Regions from separate parts of the Streptomyces sp. CNT360 genome, predicted to be linked through region 2. Evidence: riboswitches for the same ligand, from Rfam matches in the RefSeq annotation. Region 2 holds a riboswitch; the other holds the start of a gene.
What was found. A riboswitch is a leader RNA that binds a small molecule or an ion and turns the genes downstream of it on or off. The one in region 2 is predicted to bind glycine.
Positions count from the first base shown of each region.

Region 1: it holds a riboswitch for glycine, as region 2 does, so the genes downstream of both, gcvT (glycine cleavage system aminomethyltransferase GcvT) here and gcvP (aminomethyl-transferring glycine dehydrogenase) in region 2, are expected to answer to the same signal.

Region 1 is NZ_AUKO01000001.1:193,525-202,586, forward strand. Features, by position in the region: gene H297_RS0100815 (ABC transporter permease) at 1-671, opposite strand, end outside; gene H297_RS0100820 (ABC transporter substrate-binding protein) at 840-2,588, opposite strand; gene H297_RS0100825 (ABC transporter permease) at 2,657-3,655, opposite strand; gene H297_RS0100830 (enhanced serine sensitivity protein SseB C-terminal domain-containing protein) at 3,981-4,772, opposite strand; gene H297_RS0100835 (enhanced serine sensitivity protein SseB) at 4,977-5,780, opposite strand; gene H297_RS0100840 (hypothetical protein) at 6,001-6,561, shown strand; gene H297_RS33740 (AAA family ATPase) at 6,692-7,366, opposite strand; glycine riboswitch at 7,645-7,775, shown strand; gene gcvT (glycine cleavage system aminomethyltransferase GcvT) at 7,947-9,062, shown strand, end outside.
Region 2 is NZ_AUKO01000032.1:83,795-92,856, forward strand. Features, by position in the region: gene gcvP (aminomethyl-transferring glycine dehydrogenase) at 1-1,060, opposite strand, end outside; glycine riboswitch at 1,250-1,347, opposite strand; gene H297_RS0123850 (PRC-barrel domain-containing protein) at 1,482-1,856, shown strand; partial or broken gene H297_RS38070 (DNA polymerase IV) at 2,609-4,171, opposite strand; gene H297_RS0123860 (MerR family transcriptional regulator) at 4,287-4,943, opposite strand; gene H297_RS0123865 (bifunctional nuclease family protein) at 5,112-5,585, opposite strand; gene ftsR (transcriptional regulator FtsR) at 5,660-6,424, opposite strand; gene H297_RS42040 (FHA domain-containing protein) at 6,443-6,970, opposite strand; gene H297_RS0123880 (DUF881 domain-containing protein) at 7,414-8,316, opposite strand; gene H297_RS0123885 (small basic family protein) at 8,322-8,654, opposite strand; gene H297_RS0123890 (DUF881 domain-containing protein) at 8,651-9,062, opposite strand, start outside.

The sequences.
Region 1 (9,062 bases), on a different contig from region 2:
TCCAGCATGGTGGCCCGGGTGAGCCGGGCGTACATCGCGCCGAAGAGGAAGGCGAGGGTGATCCAGGGCAGGATCATGCCGCTGAACCATTTGGCCGGGTTCTCGCCGAACGGGGTGAAGGAGTTGCTCACCATGCCGAACTGGTAGGCGAAGACCGCCAACGAGAGCAGGCCGGTGAAGTAGATCGGCAGCGAGACGCCCGCCAGGGCGCCGGTCATGGCCAGCCGGTCCCACAGGGTGCCGCGCTTGAGTGCGGAGAGCACGCCGACGGTCAGGCCGATCAGCAGCCAGATCACGGCGGCCCCCAGCGCCAGGGAGAGCGTGACCGGGAAGCGGTCGGTCAGTACGGGCCAGATCTCCTGCTCGGTACGGAAGGAGTAGCCGAAGCAGGGCGCTCCGCAGTGCGTGGTGGTGCCGCCACCGACGTAGTCGCGGCCGACGAACAGGCCCTTGAAGAACTCGAAGAGCTGCACCAGGACCGGGTCGTCGAGCTGGAGCTTCTCGCGTACGCCCTCGATGCTGTCCTTGTCGGCCTGCTTGCCGACGAACATGGTGGCCGGGTCTATCCCCGCCCACTTGGGGATCAGGAAGAAGATGCAGAAGACCGCCAGGATGATGACGACCAGCATCACTGCGACGGCGAACAGCCGCCTGATGAGGTATGTGAGCACTGCTCTGTGGCCGCCCTCGGGCGGCCCGGCCCGCTCCCGGTCAGGGAGCCGGCGGCCGGGCCGCCGCGCGGCCTTCACCTGCCCTTCGTGCCAGCGGCGGGTGGCGCCGTCAGATGGTGATGTCGGTGACGGCCACCGTGACCGGTGCGGTCACGGTGGCCGGGGCGGTCATTTGACGCCGATGGACGCGAAGTCGTACCAGCCGCTGAAGGAGTCGGCCGCGTAGACGTTGGTGAGCCGGTCCGAGCGCCACTGGACGACCCGCAGGTAGGTCAGCGGCAGGTAGTGGGCCTGCGCCATGACCTCCTTGTTGACCTCGGCGTACTTGTCGGCGGCCTTGTCCGGGTCGAGCTCGGCGACGGCCTCGTCGATGCCCTTGTCGACCTTCGGCTCGTCGATCAGCCCGTAGTTGTTGTTGCCGTTGTCACGGATCTTGGAGCTGTCCCACAGCTCGATGCCGTACCCCTGGCCGCTGGGGAAGTCCGGGCCCCAGCCGTGCAGGATCATCCCGTAGTTCTTCTTCTTCACGGTCGCCTGGTTGCCGACGATCGAGGAGCTCTGCGAGCCGTCGTACTGGTCGATCTCCGCCTTGATACCGACCTCCTTGAGGGAGGCCTGGATCGACTCGGCCGACTTCACGTCCGCCTTGTCGGTGTTGCGGACCGCCAGCGTGGTGCTGAAGCCCTTCGGCTTGCCGCACTTCTTGAGCTCTTCCTTGGCCTTGGCGACGTTCGCCTTGCCACCGTTCTTGCGGATGCCGTACTGGTCGTCGGTCTTGTCGTGCCCCGGGACGACCGGCGGCAGCATGTTGACGGCCAGGTCACCACCGGCGGTCGGGCCACCGCGCGCGGTCTGCACCGACGTGTGGTCCGTACCGTAGATGGCCGCCTTGCGGCAGTGGATGTTGTCGAACGGCTTCACGCTCTGCGGGAAGGCCACGTAGGAGATGAACCCGGTCTGCGGGTTGTCGACGTTGCCCTTGTGCTGCTTGAGGGCCTGCTGCCGGCCCTGGACCTCCATGCCGCGCTGGTTGAGGTCGAGGTCGGCGTCCCCGTTGAGCAGCCGCTTGTCACGCTCGTCGGGGTTGGTCAGCAACGTGACCTTGACCTGGTCCGGCAACGCCTTGCGCAGCGGGTCGCTCTTGCGGTCCCAGTTCTTGTTGCGCACCAGGAGCAGCGACTTGTTCGGGGTGTACGACTTGAACTTGTACGGGCCCGAGGAGAACGGGTGCAGCGTGTACTTGGACTTGGTGTCCTTGTCCTTGCGCACCGGCGCGTTGGTGGGCATCGCCAGCATCTGCTCGAAGTCACCGTTGGGCTCGGGCAGGTGGAACTCGATGGTCTTGGAGTCCGGGGTCTTGATGCCCTTGAACTCGCTCTTGTCCTCGTAGGGACCCTTCCACTTGCCGTCCGGGTCCAGGACGTCCTTGATGTAGGTGGGGCCGCCCGACAGCGTCTTCTGCGCCCACTGGCGCTCGATGCCGTACTTGACGTCCTGGGCGGTGATCTTCTTACCGTCCTCCCACTTCACGTCGTCCTTGAGCGAGTACTTGTAGACCTTGCCGTCGTCGGATATCTGGGCCTTGTCGGTCGCCAGGTCCGGCTGGAGGTCCACGCTCTTCTTGCCCGGCTTGGGGCTGTAGCTCACCAGCGTGCGGCTGTAGTACCGGGAGAAGTCGAAGACGAAGCCGTAGTACATGCGGGTGGTGTCCCAGGAGTCGGCGTCCTGGACGCCGACGAACTTGAGGGTCCCGCCCTTCTTGTTCGAGGCGTTGGCGACCTTGTTGACGCCCGCGTCGTACTTGCCGCCGCCCTCGCTGTCGCTGTTGCCGCCGCAGGCCGAGGTGGCCAGCAGCGTCGCGGCGGCGACGGCCGACAGCGCGGCCAGCCGACGCCTCGATGTGCGTAGGGTTGTCACGTCTCGCAACCTCCGTGGTAGGTCACGGCCCGCACGAGCTGGGCGGAGCCGGGGTCTGGGGTGGGGAGTCAACGGGTCCCCTTCGGGTCCAGAGCGTCGCGTACGCCGTCACCGAAGAGGTTGAAGGCGAGCACGGTGATGAAGATGGCGACACCGGGAATGATCATGTACATCGGGTCGGACTCGTAGTACGTCACGGCGTCGGACAGCATGGAGCCCCAGGAAGCGGTGGGCGGCTTGACGCCCACGCCGAGGAAGCTGAGCGCGGCCTCGGTGAGGATGTTGGTCGGGATCATCAGCGTCGTGTAGACGGTGATCGGCGCGACCAGGTTGGGCAGCAGCTCCTTGCTGATGATGTAGCCGCGCCCCGCCCCCAGGCTGCGCGCCGCCTCGATGTACTCCCGCTCGCGCAGCGACAGCACCTGGCCGCGCACGATCCGGCCGATGTAGGGCCAGCCGAAGAAGCCGATGACCAGGATCATCACCAGCAGCCGCACGCCGGTGCCGGTCAGCCCCAGCAGGTCGTTCGGCATCACGGAGATCAGGGAGATGATGAACAGCAGCTGCGGGAAGGCCAGCAGCATGTCCATCACGCGGCTGATCAGCGCGTCCAGCCAGCCGCCGAAGTAGCCGGCGAGGGTGCCGAGGACCGTGCCGAAGACGACGGCGACGAAGGCGGAGAGGAAGCCCACCAGGATCGAGACGCGGGCGCCGTAGAGGATGCGGGCCAGGATGTCCCGGCCGCTGACCGGCTCCACACCCAGCAGGTGCTCGCCCGAGATGCCGCCGAGCGCGCCCTCGGGCGTGCTGAAGAGCGGATCGATCAGGTTCTCGTGACGGGCGTTGGGATCCTGGCCGATCAACGCGGTCAGCAGGGGCGCGAACACCGCGACCAGGATCAGCAGCAGCACGACGGCACCGCCGATCAGCGCCACCTTGTCCCGCTTGAGGCGGTCCCAGGCGATCCGGCCGAGTGAGCGGCCCTCGATCGCCTTCTGGGTCTCGGCCGGGGCTGGCTCCACGACCGCGGTGCCCGCAGACGTTTCCTCGTGCAGTGGTGCCGTCATCGTGTTGAGGACCCCTTCTCGACCGGCAGTTGACCAGTCCACACACACCGCTGTAGCGGTCGAAGTTTGAAGGACGTTCGCAAGCCGTTGGTGCGAAAGGCAGCGCGACGGCCGCCAGGTGGCTTATGGCTCGGGAGTCTTCATCGCGGTCACGATCAGTCGCCAGACCTCCCCGGGAAAGGATGCGCAACTGTGATGTGACGCGGCATGTTCCGTTATGCGGACGGAAGTTGACGTTGAGCGGAGCGTGACCAGTAGTTATGTCCTGATCTGAACGGTCTGGGCCGTGGCTTCCCGACGGCGTCCGCGGAGCGGTTGCCCAGCCTCAGAGGGGCCGCGGGTAGCCGTAGCCGAAACCGCCCGCGGCGGGTCCGGGAGCACCGTATCCCGCCTGCGGCTGGGCGTCACGGTCGAAGAAGGGGCGCGCCTGGCTGCGCAGCCACATCGCCACCGGGTCGTAGTCGTCGGCCATGGCGACGCTGGAGACCGGCAGTCCCTCCGGCACGGCGGTCACCGACTGGGCCATCATCCTCCGCGCCGCCTCCACGGAAGCGGGACTGTTGTCGTAGAGCTCCAGCCCGATGGCCAGGTACGGGACGCCCAGCGCGGGCCGCACCCAGGCGCGGCGCAGCGAGCGGACCGCCGGGGTGAGGTGTGCGTTCTGCGCCAGCAGCGCGTAGAACTGCGGGATCTCCAGGGTGGGTTCGCCGATGCTCAACGGCCCGGCGGGCAGTTGGTCGAGCCCGACCGCGACCCGCCGCAGGTCCGGCCACGGGATGCCGAGGCCGCCCCCGGGAGCGTGCGGATTCAGCCAGATGCCCCAGCGGTCGGGGAAGAGGGCCGCCGCGATGTCCCGGCCGCCGACCACCTCGTGCGCGCGGCTCCAGCCGGAGGCCGCCAGCTCCTGCGCGGAGGTCACACAGGGCGCGTAGCCGTACCCGGCCACCTCCATGTTGCCGTACTGGGCGTCCGGCGAACCCGCCTGGCCGTTCCACAGCAGCATCCACAGTCGGCCGCCGGCGAGCGCCTGCAGGAGGGCTTCGTAGCTCTCGAAGGTGTCGTACGCCCCCGGCGAGATCCGCCGCAGGAGTTGCTCGACGCTTCCACCCGCGCTCACCTGGGCCGCCCTTCCGCCTCTGACGCCTTCCCTGCACGTCCCGTCGCTCCGCACCGCTATCCAACCAGCTTAAGAGGGGGGCGGGACATCGGTACTCCTACTCAGCTCTGCCCCCGTACGCGGGCCCACGTCCCGCTTGCGCGCTCCTGGGGCTGTGCGTTCCTGTCCCCCGCTCCTCCCGGTGCGACCGTGGGCGGGCTCGCTTCAGACGTGACCCTCACGGGTGTAGAAGGGGCGGACGCACTGCCGCATCCAGTCCACGACCGGGTCCTCGGCGACGTCGAGCAGCACCATCTGGACCGGCCAGCGCACCGGGGCCTGGTGCAGCGCCCTGCCGAGCGCGTCGTGCGCCGCCTGCCGCGCCTCCGGCTCCAGCAGGTCGAGCTCCATGCCGATGAACAGCGCGGGATCGTCGCCCTCGACGCTGGCCAGCCCGCGGCGGGCCGACCGCACCGCAGGGAGCGCGGCGAACTCGGCGGAGGCGGCGGCCAGGAAGGCGAGCGGATCGTCCTGCCAGTCCGGCTCGAACAGGCGCACCCGTGCACCCCGGGTGCCCCCGGACACGGCCTGCTCCGCGGGCGTGCTCGCACACAGCTCCGCGACGGCCTCGGCGGGCACCGGCGCCCCGACGGTGCCGTCCGGGTTCACCGCGAGGCCCACCCCGGGAGGCAGCCCGCGCGCGAACTCCCTGACCGGGGCGATGGTGAAGGACACATGGCCGCCGACGACGTGCAGGAACTGCTCCTGGGAGCTGAAGACCGGCACGTAGACCGCGCCTCCCAGCTCGATGGTGGGCAGGTCCAGTTCCCGGCTCTCCCGGCTGCCGCCCTCCGGCAGCGGTACCCACACGCTGCTGCGGCCCAGCACCTCCAGCAGCCGCGCCCCCGCATGGGGGACCCGGACCGAGGCGGCCAGCGCCTCCTCCAGCTCGTTGCCGGGCCAGCCGCCCCCGTGACCGGGCCCGAAGTGCTGCGGCTGCGGCTGCTGGGGCTGCGAGGGAACTGTCATGCGCACCAGCCTATCCACGGCCCCGCTACCACCCGACGGGCCGGTCCCGGGCCCCCACATCACCGTCACATGCGCGCGTACGGCGCCGTCGTGCGCACCCGTACGCCACCCCCACGTGAACACGTACGGCGACGCTCCGGTTGCGGACCGTGCGGAAGGGTCGAAGAGTGGTGTACGTCCCACTACGTGCCGATCGGCACGCCGACTGGAGGAAAAGCACATGCGCGTGAACAGGATCACCGCCGCGGCCGTCACCGTCTCGCTGGCCGGCTCGCTCGCCATCGGCGCGGCGGGCGCCGCGTCCGCCGCGCCCGCCGACCACTCCCCGGGGCACACGGCGGGGACCCAGGCCAAGCCCGGGCCGTCCGAGGACCCGGGGACCCAGGACCAGGGAGCGGCCACGGGCAAGCCCACCCAGCCGCAGCACAAGCCCTCCGACCAGGACAAGCCCGTCCGCCCGCAGTCGCCGCAGGAGCAGTCACCGCAGGAGCAGTCACCGCTGAAGGACGAGACGCCCGGCGAGTCCGGCAAGCCGGACACCGCGAAGCCGGGCCTGCCCGAGCAGCCCGGGAACGCGGCCGAGCCGGGCAGGCCCGGTCAGGCCACCGAGCAGACGAAGCCCAGCAAGCCCAGCAAGCCCGGCAAGCCCGCTGACCAGGCCGCGCCGCAGGCACCGGGCAAGCCCGGTGCCCCCACCGGCAAGGAGCAGGCGGCTCCGCAGCAGATGCAGCTCCCGCAGGGGCCGGCGCAGAAGCCCACCACCCCCGAACAGGGCCGGTGAGCGGCGACCGCCGCACCGGCACCCTCTGACAACCGGCATGTCCCCGTCCGCGGGCCCGCCACCCCTTTCCCGGGGGCGGCGGGCCCGCGGGCGTCACCGTCCGGTACCGGCCGGCGCGGGCTCCGGGAGCTCAGGCCGGTTCGGGGGCGGGGCTCGGACGGGGGCCCGGGTCGGGGCTGGGCTTCGGTACCGGACGGATGTGGGCGGTCACGGACATCGGCACGGGAGCGGGCAGCGGCGCGAAGGAGAAGGAGCGCAACGCTCCCGCCGCGCCGCGGTCCAGCAGGACGGCCGAGGCGCAGCCACGCGGCAGCCGTCCCGCCTCGGCGGCGGTGCGCAGCCTGCGTACCGCCCGCAGATGGCGGCGGAAGGCGTACCCCGTCACGCCACGGCCGCGGGCGGCCTGCCCGTCCAGCGCATCCTGCGCCGAGACGTCGAGCAGCACCAGATGGAGAGCGCGCCCGCGCCGCGCCGCGTCCCGGGCGAGCCAACGGCGCACCCAGCTCTGCGTGCCGCAGTCGTGGACGACCACGGAGTCACCGGAGGCCAGCGCGGCGCGCAGCCCTGCGTAGTGGGCCAACCGCACCAGGGGCCGGTAGAAGCCGTAGGGCAGCCGGTCCGGGAGCCGGCGCTCCCAGCGTTCGCGGGTGTCCTGGGAGTCGACGCGGACCACGCCCGGGTGCACGGCCCTTCGCATGAGGGTGGACTTCCCCCCGCCGGGCAGCCCGGAGACCACGACCACGTCCCCCGCGCGGTACCGCAGCGTGCGCGGGGCGGTGCTGCCGCGCAGATCGTGGCGGAGCACGGCGTGCGTGGCCGGGTCCGGCCGGGCCTGCCCGTCCTGGGGGGTGCGGCCTCTCGGGGGCGGGTCCGTCCGCCGTGCCCCGGCGCGCGTCGGTGTCGTCTCAGCACCGCACAGGCTGCCCACTGGTCTCCCCCTCCCGAGGGCGGCATGTACGCCGCCTCATCCCCGCCAAGTGTAAAGAAACGGTAATGCGATTCAAGGCGATCGACCCCGCTCAGGGGCAGCCACGGCCCGCTCACCCGTGCGATGATGTGCGGGCCAACTGCATACCGGCCGTTCGAACCCGCGCGGGAGAGTCCCCGGCGAGCAGCGCGCGAAACCGTCACGGATCCGCGCACCCGCACGCCAGGGCGCCGAAGGAGCAAGATCCTCCCTTGAATCTCTCAGGCCCCGTTACCGTGCGGGCGAGGCAGATCTGAAAAGCGGACCCCCGGTCCTCCGCCACGGCGCGGGCCGGCGGTCCCACCCAAGGTGCAAGCCGCACTCCGCCGCGTCGGGGCTGTCGGCGAACCTCTCAGGTTCCGATGACAGATGGGGAGGACATCCGCGTCACACCCCTTTCCGGTACCTGGGAGCCTGAATGAGCGAGCCGTCGGCCGCCCGCAAGACCGCTTTGGACGCCACCCACCGCGCGCTGGGCGCCACCATGACCGACTTCGCCGGCTGGGACATGCCGCTGCGCTACGGCAGCGAGCGCGAGGAGCATCTGGCCGTGCGCTCCGCCGCCGGCCTCTTCGACCTCTCCCACATGGGCGAGATCACCCTGACCGGGCCGCAGGCGGCCGCGCTGCTGGACCACGCGCTGGTCGGCAACCTGTCCAAGCTGGCCGTGGGCCGCGCGCGGTACACGATGATCTGCGACGAGCAGGGCGGCATCCTCGACGACCTCATCGTCTACCGGCTCGACGACCAGGAGTACCTGGTCGTCGCCAACGCGGCCAACGCGCAGACCGTCCTGGACGCGCTGCGCGAGCGGCAGGACGGGTTCGGCGCCGAGGTGCGGGACGACCGCGACAAGTACGCCCTGATCGCGGTGCAGGGCCCGGCCGCCGCGGGCATCCTCAAGCAGCAGACCGGCTTCGACGTCGACGGGCTGCGCTACTACGCGGGCGAGCGCGACATCGTGGCGGGCAAGCCGGCGCTCATCGCCCGTACGGGGTACACCGGCGAGGACGGTTTCGAGCTGTTCGTGGCCACCGAGGACGCCGTCGCGGTGTGGGAGGCGCTGACCGCCTCCGGTCAGGACGCGGGACTGGTGCCGTGCGGGCTGAGCTGCCGCGACACGCTCCGCCTGGAGGCGGGCATGCCGCTGTACGGGCACGAGCTGTCGACGTCGCTGACACCGTTCGACGCGGGCCTGGGCAGGATCGTCAAGTTCGAGAAGACCACGAACGAGGGCCGTTTCGTGGGCCGGGAGGCGCTGGCCGCCGCCAAGGAGCGGGCCGAGACCGCGCCGCCGCGCAAGCTGGTCGGACTGATCGCGCAGGGACGGCGCGTGCCGCGTGCGGGCTATCCGGTGGTCGCCGCGGACGGTGCGGTGGTGGGCGAGGTCACCTCGGGCGCCCCGTCGCCGACGCTGGGCAAGCCGATCGCGATGGCGTACGTGGACACGGCGTACGCGCCCCCCGGCACGGAGGGCGTCGCCGTCGACATCCGCGGCTCCCACGAGCCGTACGAGGTCGTGGCGCTGCCCTTC
Region 2 (9,062 bases):
CCATCACGGCGAGCAGCACCTGCGCGGTGCAGATGTTGCTGGTGGCCTTCTCACGGCGGATGTGCTGCTCGCGGGTCTGGAGGGCGAGCCGGTAGGCCTGTTCACCGTCCGCGTCCTTGGAGACACCGACCAGACGCCCCGGCAGGCTGCGGGCGAACGCGTCCCGCACCGCCATGTAACCCGCGTGCGGACCGCCGAAGCCCATCGGCACCCCGAAGCGCTGGCTGGAGCCGACCGCGATGTCCGCGCCCAGCTCTCCGGGCGAGGTCAGCAGGGTGAGGGCGAGCAGGTCGGCGGCGACGGTGACCACGGCACCCGCCTCGTGCGCCTGCTCGACGACGGCACGCGGGTCGCCGACGGCTCCGGAGGCGCCCGGGTACTGGAGCAGCACGCCGAACACACCGCGCTCGGCCACCTCCTGGGGGATGCCGTCGGACAGGTCGGCGACGACGACCTCGACCCCGGTGGGCTCCGCCCGGGTCCGCAGCACGGCGACGGTCTGCGGCAGGCAGTCGGCGTCGACCAGGAAGACGCCGCCGCCCTTCTTGCCCACCTTGCCGACCCGGCGGGAGAGCGCCATCGCCTCGGCCGCCGCGGTCGGCTCGTCCAGCAGTGAGGAGCCGGCGGTGGGCAGTCCGGTCAGGTCGCTGACGACGGTCTGGAAGTTGAGCAGCGCCTCCAGCCGGCCCTGGGAGATCTCCGGCTGGTACGGCGTGTAGGCGGTGTACCAGGCCGGGTTCTCCATCACGTTGCGGAGGATCACCGGTGGCGTGAACGTGCCGTAGTACCCCAGGCCGATCATGGAGTGGAGCACCTGGTTCCGCCGGGCCAGGGAGTGCAACTCGGCCAGCACCTCGGCCTCGCTCCGCGCCGCGGGCAGCGCCAACTCCTCGGTGCTCTTGATCACGTCGGGCACCGCTGCGGCGGTCAGCTCGTCGAGCGACCCGTAGCCGACCTGCGCGAGCATCTTGGCCTGCGCGCCCGCGTCGGGTCCGATGTGGCGGCTCTCGAAGGGGGTGCCGCCCTCCAACGCGGAGAGCGGGGTGCGGTGAGAAGTCATCTGCGGGGGCCTCCTGGTCTGTACGACCTGTGAGGGCACCTCCCACGGGTGCCCGGTCGGCCTCCCCCTCTGTCATCTCGACCTGAGAGTTTCACCGATCCGCCCCCACTTCCCGGGCGCTCGGCTTACACCGTCGGTGAGGAGGGGCTTCGGCGCTGGTCCGGGGCCCGCCCTGCTTTCCAGAGTGACCTCGTCCGTGCGGTACGTGAGCCTGAGAGATTCCGGGGAGGAGTTGCTCCTTCGGCGCCTCCGGCGCGCTCACCGGAGGGCTCTCCCGCACGGGGTCGACAGCCGATAACGAGCGTATCAGCGCCCCGTGAGCGGTAACCCGGAGTGTGTTCAAGTGGCCGACGGCCGAAAAGTACCGTTTCGTAGTGGGTACGAGCATGACCACCACGTCACGCCCCGTGGGAGGAGCCCCGTGCAGACCGACATAGATCCACGCAGCCTGATCGGGCGCAAGGCCTTCGACAGCCAGGGAGTCAAGATCGGCACCGTGGACGAGGTGTACCTGGACGACGCGACCGGCGAACCGGAGTGGGCGGCCCTGCGCACCGGACTCTTCAGCCGCGACGCGTTCGTACCGCTGGAACCCGCCCTGCTGGACGAGGCGGGTCTGCGGGTGCCCTTCGAACGGAACCTGATCAAGGGCGCCCCGGACTTCGGTGTCGGCCGCCACCTGTCACCGCAGCAGGAGCTTCAGCTGTACCGCCACTACGGGCTCGACGTTCCCGTCGCCGGCGAGACCTCGCCCCCGGACCGCGACTTCGGCCGCATCGCCGGGGCGGAGGACTGACTCCCGGGTCCCGCAACTTGCCCCGCTCCTCCCCCGGACGGCCGCTCCTCCCCCGGACGCCGTCCCGGCGCCGAGTGCTGCCCCTCCGGCGCCGACGCCCTCCCCGTCGGCGCCGAGGGTCGGCCCTCCCGAACCGGTGACGGGCCCGCCGGTACCGAAGGCCGCCCGGATCCTTGCCCGCCCACCGGACGTACTCCGGCCCCCGCCGTCGTCGAACGGCCCCCCACGACGGACCGCTCCCCCGCGCCGGGGCGGCCCCCCACGGCTGGGCCCCCCATGGCTCGACGGCCACCCTCGGCGCTGCGATCCCCCATGGCGGGACCCTCCCCAGCCGCGGAGCGGTCTTCCGTGGCAGGGCGCTCTCCCGCAGCAGGGTGCCTTGCGGCTCGGCGGCCCCCCGCAGCCGACCGCTCCACCGCCGCAGGGCCGTCCCCCCTGGCGGGGCGGCCACCCGTGATCGGCCACTCCCCCGTGACAGGGCAGTCCTCCGCGGCTCGGCGGCCCCCCGCAGCCGACCGGTCCACCGCCGCAGGGCCGTCCCCGCTGGCTCGACAGTCACCCTCGGCGCTGCGATCCCCCATGGCGGGACGCTCCCCAGCCACGGAGCGGTCTTCCGTAGTAGGGCGCTCTTCCGTAGCCGACCGCTCCCCCGCCGCAGGGCCGTCCCCGCTGGCTCGACGGCCACCCTCGACGCTGCGATCCCCCATGGCGGGACCCTCCCCAGCCGCGGAGCGGTCTTCCGTAGCCGACCGCTCCCCCGCCGCAGGGCCGTCCCCGGCGGGGCGTCCGCCCGTGATCGGCCGGTCACGGGCAGGCGGTGCGGGCCGCCGGGCCAGCGCCGTGGCGATGCGGGCGTCGAGCATGACCGGCTCGGCCGGCTCCAGTGCGGAGTCGTCGACGGAGAAGGTGCGCACTCGTCCGGGCGGCGTGTCGGGCTCCTCGAAGCGGACGGTCACCTTCCCGACACCGCTGCCCTGCACCCAGCCCCTGCCGTGCACGGCATGGCGCACGTCCCGGCCGGGGATCCACTGGCGGTCCGCCGGCACCGCGGCGCCCGGTTCCTCGACGACCGCGCTGTCGTGTTCGGTGTCCGTCTCCGCCGCATGCCGTGCTGCCGGATCACGGTCCGCCGCCTCGCTCCGCGCCGCCGCACCCGGCCGACCGTCGGCCCGCTCGGCCTCGCCCCTGGCAGCCTCCGCCCTGGCCGCCTCGGCGGCTTCGGCCCGGGCAGCTTCGGCCTGGGCGAAGAGGTCCTCCTGCGTGAAGTCGGCCAACCCGCTGACGCCCACGCCCAGCAGCCGGACCCCGGCCGTGGTGTCCACCCCGTCCAGCAGCCGCAGCGCTGCTTCCTTGACGACGCCCGGGTCGTCGGTGGGCCCGCGCAACGTCTCGGACCTGGTCAGCGTCGAGAAGTCGTAGCTGCGCACCTTGATCACCACGGTGCGGCCCGAGCGCCCGGCGCCCCGCAGCCGCGTGACACAGCGCCTCGCCAGCCGCTCCAGTTCGAGCCGGACGCGGGTGCGGTCGGTCAGGTCGACGTCGTAGGTGTCCTCGACCGAGACGGACTTCGCGTCCCGCTCCGCGACCACGGGGCGGTCGTCGACACCGTGGGCCATGGCGTGCAGGGAGGTGCCGTGCGCCTTGCCGAGCAGCCGCAGCAACTCGTCCTCGCCCGCCTCGACCGCCTCTCCGATGGTGGTGATCCCCGCCCTGCGCAGCGTCTCACCCGTGGCCGGGCCCACCCCGGGCAGCGTCCGCACCGACATCGGAGCCAGCCGCTCGCGCTCGGTGCCCGGGGTGATCAGCACCAGCCCGTCCGGTTTGGCCTGTTCCGAGGCGATCTTCGCCAGCATCTTGGAACCCGCCAGTCCCACCGAACCGCTCAGACCCGTGGCCGCCCGGATGTCCTGGCGCAACTGCTCACCGACCTGTCGCGCCCCCTCGGCGCCGCCCTGCGTCCCTGCCAGCGCTTCCCCGGCCTCCAGGTCCACGAACGCCTCGTCGAGGCTCAGCGGCTCCACCAGCGGCGAGAGGCCGTGCAGCAGTTCCATGACCACCTCGCTCACCGCCCGGTAGAGGCCGAAGCGGGTACCGAGGTAGGCGGCGTTCGGCGCCAGGCGTCTGGCCTGAGCGGTGGGCATCGCGGAGTGCACACCGAAGCGTCTGGCCTCGTACGAGGCGGTGGAGACCACACCACGCGGCCCGAGCCCGCCGACCACCACGGGTTTCTGGCGCAGGCTGGGCTTGGAGGCCTGCTCCACGGCGGCGAAGAAGGCATCCATGTCCAGGTGCAGGATGGTCGGCTCGGTCCTCACCCTCCCGATGCTGCCTCACGGCACTGACATCGCCCTCGCCCGAACCGTCCGAAGCGGGCAGCAGGGCCACCCGGCACGCTCCGGGGCACCGCCCGCGCCCCCGTCGCCGGGCCCGCTATCCGGCGCGGTTGCGCCGACGGGCCAGCTCGTCCTCGGGGTGGTCCCTGACCAGGGTCTCCCCCGTGTCGACGCGCTCGCCGTGGAGCTGGGAGAGCGCGCCCTCGACGTCCTTCCAGACAACACCGACGGCGATGCCGAAGACGCCCTGCCCGCCCTGGAGCAGATCGACGACCTCGTCGGGCGAGGAGCACTCGTAGACGGTCGCCCCGTCGCTCATGAGCGTCATACGGGCCAGATCCGTGCGCCCTCGGGAGCGCAGGTGCCGCACGGCGGCCCGGATGTTCTGCAGCGAGACCCCGGTGTCCAGCAGGCGCTTGACGATCTTGAGTACGACGATGTCGCGGAAGCCGTAGAGCCGCTGGGTGCCCGAGCCGTAGGCGGGGCGGATGCTGGGCTCCACCAGCCCGGTGCGGGCCCAGTAGTCGAGCTGGCGGTAGGTGATGCCGGCCGCCGAGCAGGCCGTCGGCCCGCGGTAGCCGACGTGCTCCGCCGAGGAGTCCGCGGCTGCGGTGGGGGCACCGTCCGGCCGGAGACCGCCGGGTGGTGCGGGGGACGGCCGCCCTGGGGAGACCTCCCGGCCAGGAGGCGGGGGCGGACCGTCGGAAAGGGACGAGTCGCCAGCCGCCGTACCTTCGCCGCCGGTGCTTGCCACGCCGACCTCCGTCCATCGCATCCCGGGTCACCCCCGGAACCTGCCCACATGAAGGTAGGCAGTCACTCCGAGTGCGTCAACGATCGCCACACTCGGCACGGCGAGTGATAATCCCCCAGAGGGTGGTTTCGCGTGTCCCCGTTCCGGGAAATGCTGGCCGGTTGCCCGTCACTGGCTGCTGGTGCCGAAGTCCTCCGGAGAGATCTGGTCGAGGAACTCGCGGAACTTCTCCACTTCGTCCTCCTGCTCGTCGGGGATCGCGATTCCCGCGTCGTCCAGCACGTCGTCACTGCCGTAGATCGGCGTACCGGTACGCAGCGCCAGCGCTATGGCGTCGGACGGTCGAGCGCTGACTTCCACACCGCTGGCGAAGACGAGCTCCGCATAGAACACGCCTTCCCGCAGATCCACGATGCGGACCGCGGTCAGCTCCTGACCCACTGCTTCCAGGACGTCCTTGAACAGGTCATGGGTGAGTGGGCGTGCGGGGGTCATGCCCTGCTGGGCGAAGGCGATCGCGGTCGCCTCCCCGGGGCCGATCCAGATGGGGAGGTAGCGGTCGCCTCCCACTTCTCGCAGGAGCACGATCGGTTGGTTGGTGGGCATTTCCACCCGGACACCCACGACGTCGAGCTCATTCACACAGCAACCCTAGGCCGTGCCGCGCCTGTTTGGGTAGTCGGGCAGCCGTCCGGCGACGGCGTCGGTGTGCTGATTCAGTCACCAGCGGTGTCGGCAGCGGCCTGCACGAAGGCCGTGTAGAGCCTCGCGGAGAGCGCCGCGAGCTCCTCGGCCGTGCCCGCGGCGTCCTTCCGGATCCGGGCGTCCGGATGCCGCCGCAGGGGTGCCACACGCTGCTCGGCGAGGGCCCGCTGCCCCTCCGCGCAGATCTTCAGCGCCCGCAGGTGACGCGCCTCCAGCCCGTGCCGGCCCAGCCGGGCGACCACGTGCGCCACCGTGACCTCGGCCTGCCCGTACGTACCGTCCTCGTCGGCGCCGAGCAGCCCGTACTCCTCCCAGGCGGCCAGCTCCTCCGCTGCCGCTCCGGTGGCCTCCAACAGCTCCTCGCGGCTCATCCGCACCGCCGGAAGCGCAGCTGCCCCAGCCGGCGCCGCAGAGCCCTCGCCCGGCACCGGGAGCCCCTCCGCGGAGGCCGGAGCCCCGGGAAAGGGCACATCCGGCCCGACGCCTTCGAGCTGCTCCCTGATCACCTTGAGCGGCAGATAGTGGTCCCGCTGCATCCGCAGGATGCAGCTGAGCCGCTCGACGTCCTCGGCACCGAACCTGCGGTACCCCGACGGGGAGCGCGCCGGCTCCACCAGCCCCTCCGCCTCCAGAAAACGGATCTTGGAGACGGTGACCTCGGGGAACTCGGCACGGAGGGCCTGGAGGACGGCACCGATGCTCATCGGCCCGTTCTCCTGGTCCACGGCCCCGGCGGCGGTGCCCACCGGGGCACCGCCGGACGGTGTGTGCAGCATGAGCCTCCCTGCGGGATCTCAGACGGTACGCGGGCTCCCGTAGAAGACCAGCCGGTACTTGCCGATCTGTACCTCGTCGCCGCTCGCCAGCGGCACCCCCGACTCCATCCGCTCACGGTTGACGTAGGTGCCGTTCAGGCTGCCGACGTCGGAGACGGTGAAGACGCCGTCGGGGCCGCGCCGGAACTCCACGTGACGACGCGAGACCGTCACGTCGTCGAGGAAGATGTCGCTCTCCGGGTGGCGACCGGCGGTGGTCAGCTCGCCGTCGAGCAGGAAGCGGCTGCCCGAGTTCGGGCCGCGCCGCACCACCAGCAGGGCCGAGCCCGTCGGCAGCGCGTCCACGGCAGCCTGCGCCTCAGGGGGGAGCACCGGTGAGGCGTGCTGGCCCGTCGACTCCGAGTCGTAGGCCTCCAGCCCGGAGATCGAGATGGTGGACGTCGTCTCGGACGAGCCCTCCGCGGGGGCGCCGCCTCGCAGGGGGGCGCCGCAGTTGGAGCAGAACCGGCTCGCTTCCGCGACACGGGCTCCACACCTGTTACACACCGGCAAAGCAGAACCTCCACCTGGATTTGAGGTTTGCGGTGCCTGGGAACCTATGCGCCCCTGCGTACCGGGGTCAACAGAAACCGCGCCGTGACCACCCGAATTGTCGCCCCCGGGACCGGCCACCTCGTCGCGGAAGAGCGGACGCTCGGCGCCGGCCTCCGGCATGGTCCCGGTCATCTCCGTGTCGCGGGGCGCACGGTGCCGCGCGGACGCAGTGCCGCCACCCCGGCGACTCTTGCCGAACAACTTCGCAAAAAAACTCACGGGCGATTCCCCTCGCACGAAACAGACCCGCCCGTGGGGCAGGACAGACCCTCGATGCTCTCATTGGTCACTCTCGACGCCCGACTAACGTCCGTGACCCGTAGACAGTTTCCCTCACGCGGTGCCCGACCGGCCCGCCGACCCCCCGCAACTTTCTCCACACTCTTCCCACGATCTCACCGCGAGGACGACCGAGCGTAGTCAGGCCGCTTCGCCTCTCGCAAGGCGTCCACAGTGATCTTCCCCGAGCGGGTCACCTCCACCGTGGCCTGCTTGTTCTTCAGTGTCTGCACGACTCCGCCGGGGATGTTCAGGGCCGGTTCGAGATCGGCCGGCTTCCCGATGACCTCGAACGTGTACGGAGCGTCGATCCGGTGACCGTCCACGTTCACCCCGCCGTCGCGGTCGGTGAAATAACTGCTCGCCACCACCCGCACCCCGTCGACCTGCATCGCCTCGGCCCCCGCGGCCCGCAGCTCCTGCACGGCGTCCAGCAACGTGTCCGAATCGGTGGTGCCCGCTCGGTCGTTGATCGTCATCCGGATGCCCGGTCCCTCGGCCGCCACCGTGCCGGCCAGCACCCCCAGCTGTGCCGCCTTCTCCCTCGTCTGCTTACGGGCCTCCTCCGCCTGGTCCGAGCTGCTCTCCAGCTCGGTGCGCTGCCCGCTCAGCTTCCGCTTCTCGTCCTCCAGCCGCTTGGTCCGGTCGTCCAGCTCGTCCAGGATGCGCACCAGATCCTCCTGGCGGGCCCCGCGCAGAGCGCTGTTCTCGCTGGTGGAGCGCACCTGGATGGCCAGGCCCAGGCCGAGCACGAACAGCAGGAGCGCCACGATGAGTTGGGCGCGCGTCACCCGCGGCGGCCACATCGCCTCGGCGAGCCGCTGCCGCCCGGCGAGCTTCGGCGTGTCCTGTGCCTTCTCTGCTGCTGGGTCCTCGGCCCCCTCGGGTGCCGCCGAACCGGGATCCGCAGGATGTTTCGAAGGGTCCGGCTGTTCGCCCTCACGGGGTGCGGGCTGTTGCTGGGGGCCGGGACGTTCCGGGGGCAGCTCCCGCCCCGAGGTGGTGCCGTCGTCGCTCATCGGCCTCACGCCCGGAACACGTGCCGACGGATGGCGGCCGCGTTGGAGAAGATCCGGATGCCCAGGACCACGACCACGCCGGTGGAGAGCTGGGCGCCCACTCCGAGCTTGTCGCCCAGGAAGACGATCAGCGCGGCCACCACCACGTTGGAGAGGAAGGAGACGACGAAGACCTTGTCGTCGAAGATGCCGTCCAGCATGGCCCGCAGCCCGCCGAACACCGCGTCCAGCGCGGCGACCACGGCGATGGGCAGATAGGGCTCGACCGCCATCGGCACCACGGGCCGGACGACGAGTCCGGCCACCACTCCGACGACGAGGCCCAGTACGGCGATCACGATGTGCTGCCCTTCCCTGTCCGCACAGGTTTCGCTGTTCTCAGGTTCAGACTCGGCGCGGCCGGCAGCCGGACCTCGTCCTGGACGGAGATGCTGGTTCTCGCACCGTAGTCCTTGTGCAGGATGTACAGATACTGCCCGTCGACGCTGTCCTGGAAGGTTCTGCTGAACTTCTGGCCAGGCCCGACGGCAAGCAGCGTATAGGGCGGCACCAGCGGCTTGTTGTCGACCAGCACGGCGTCGCCCGCGGCGCGGATGGCGGAACGCGAGGTCAGCCGCTGATTGTTGATCGAGACACCTTCGGCACCCGCCGCCCACAGGCCGTTGACGACCCGCTGGAGATCGCGGTCCCGGATACGCCCCGTGTCGGAGAACCCGTCGCTGTGACGCGGTCCGTCGCCGTCCCCC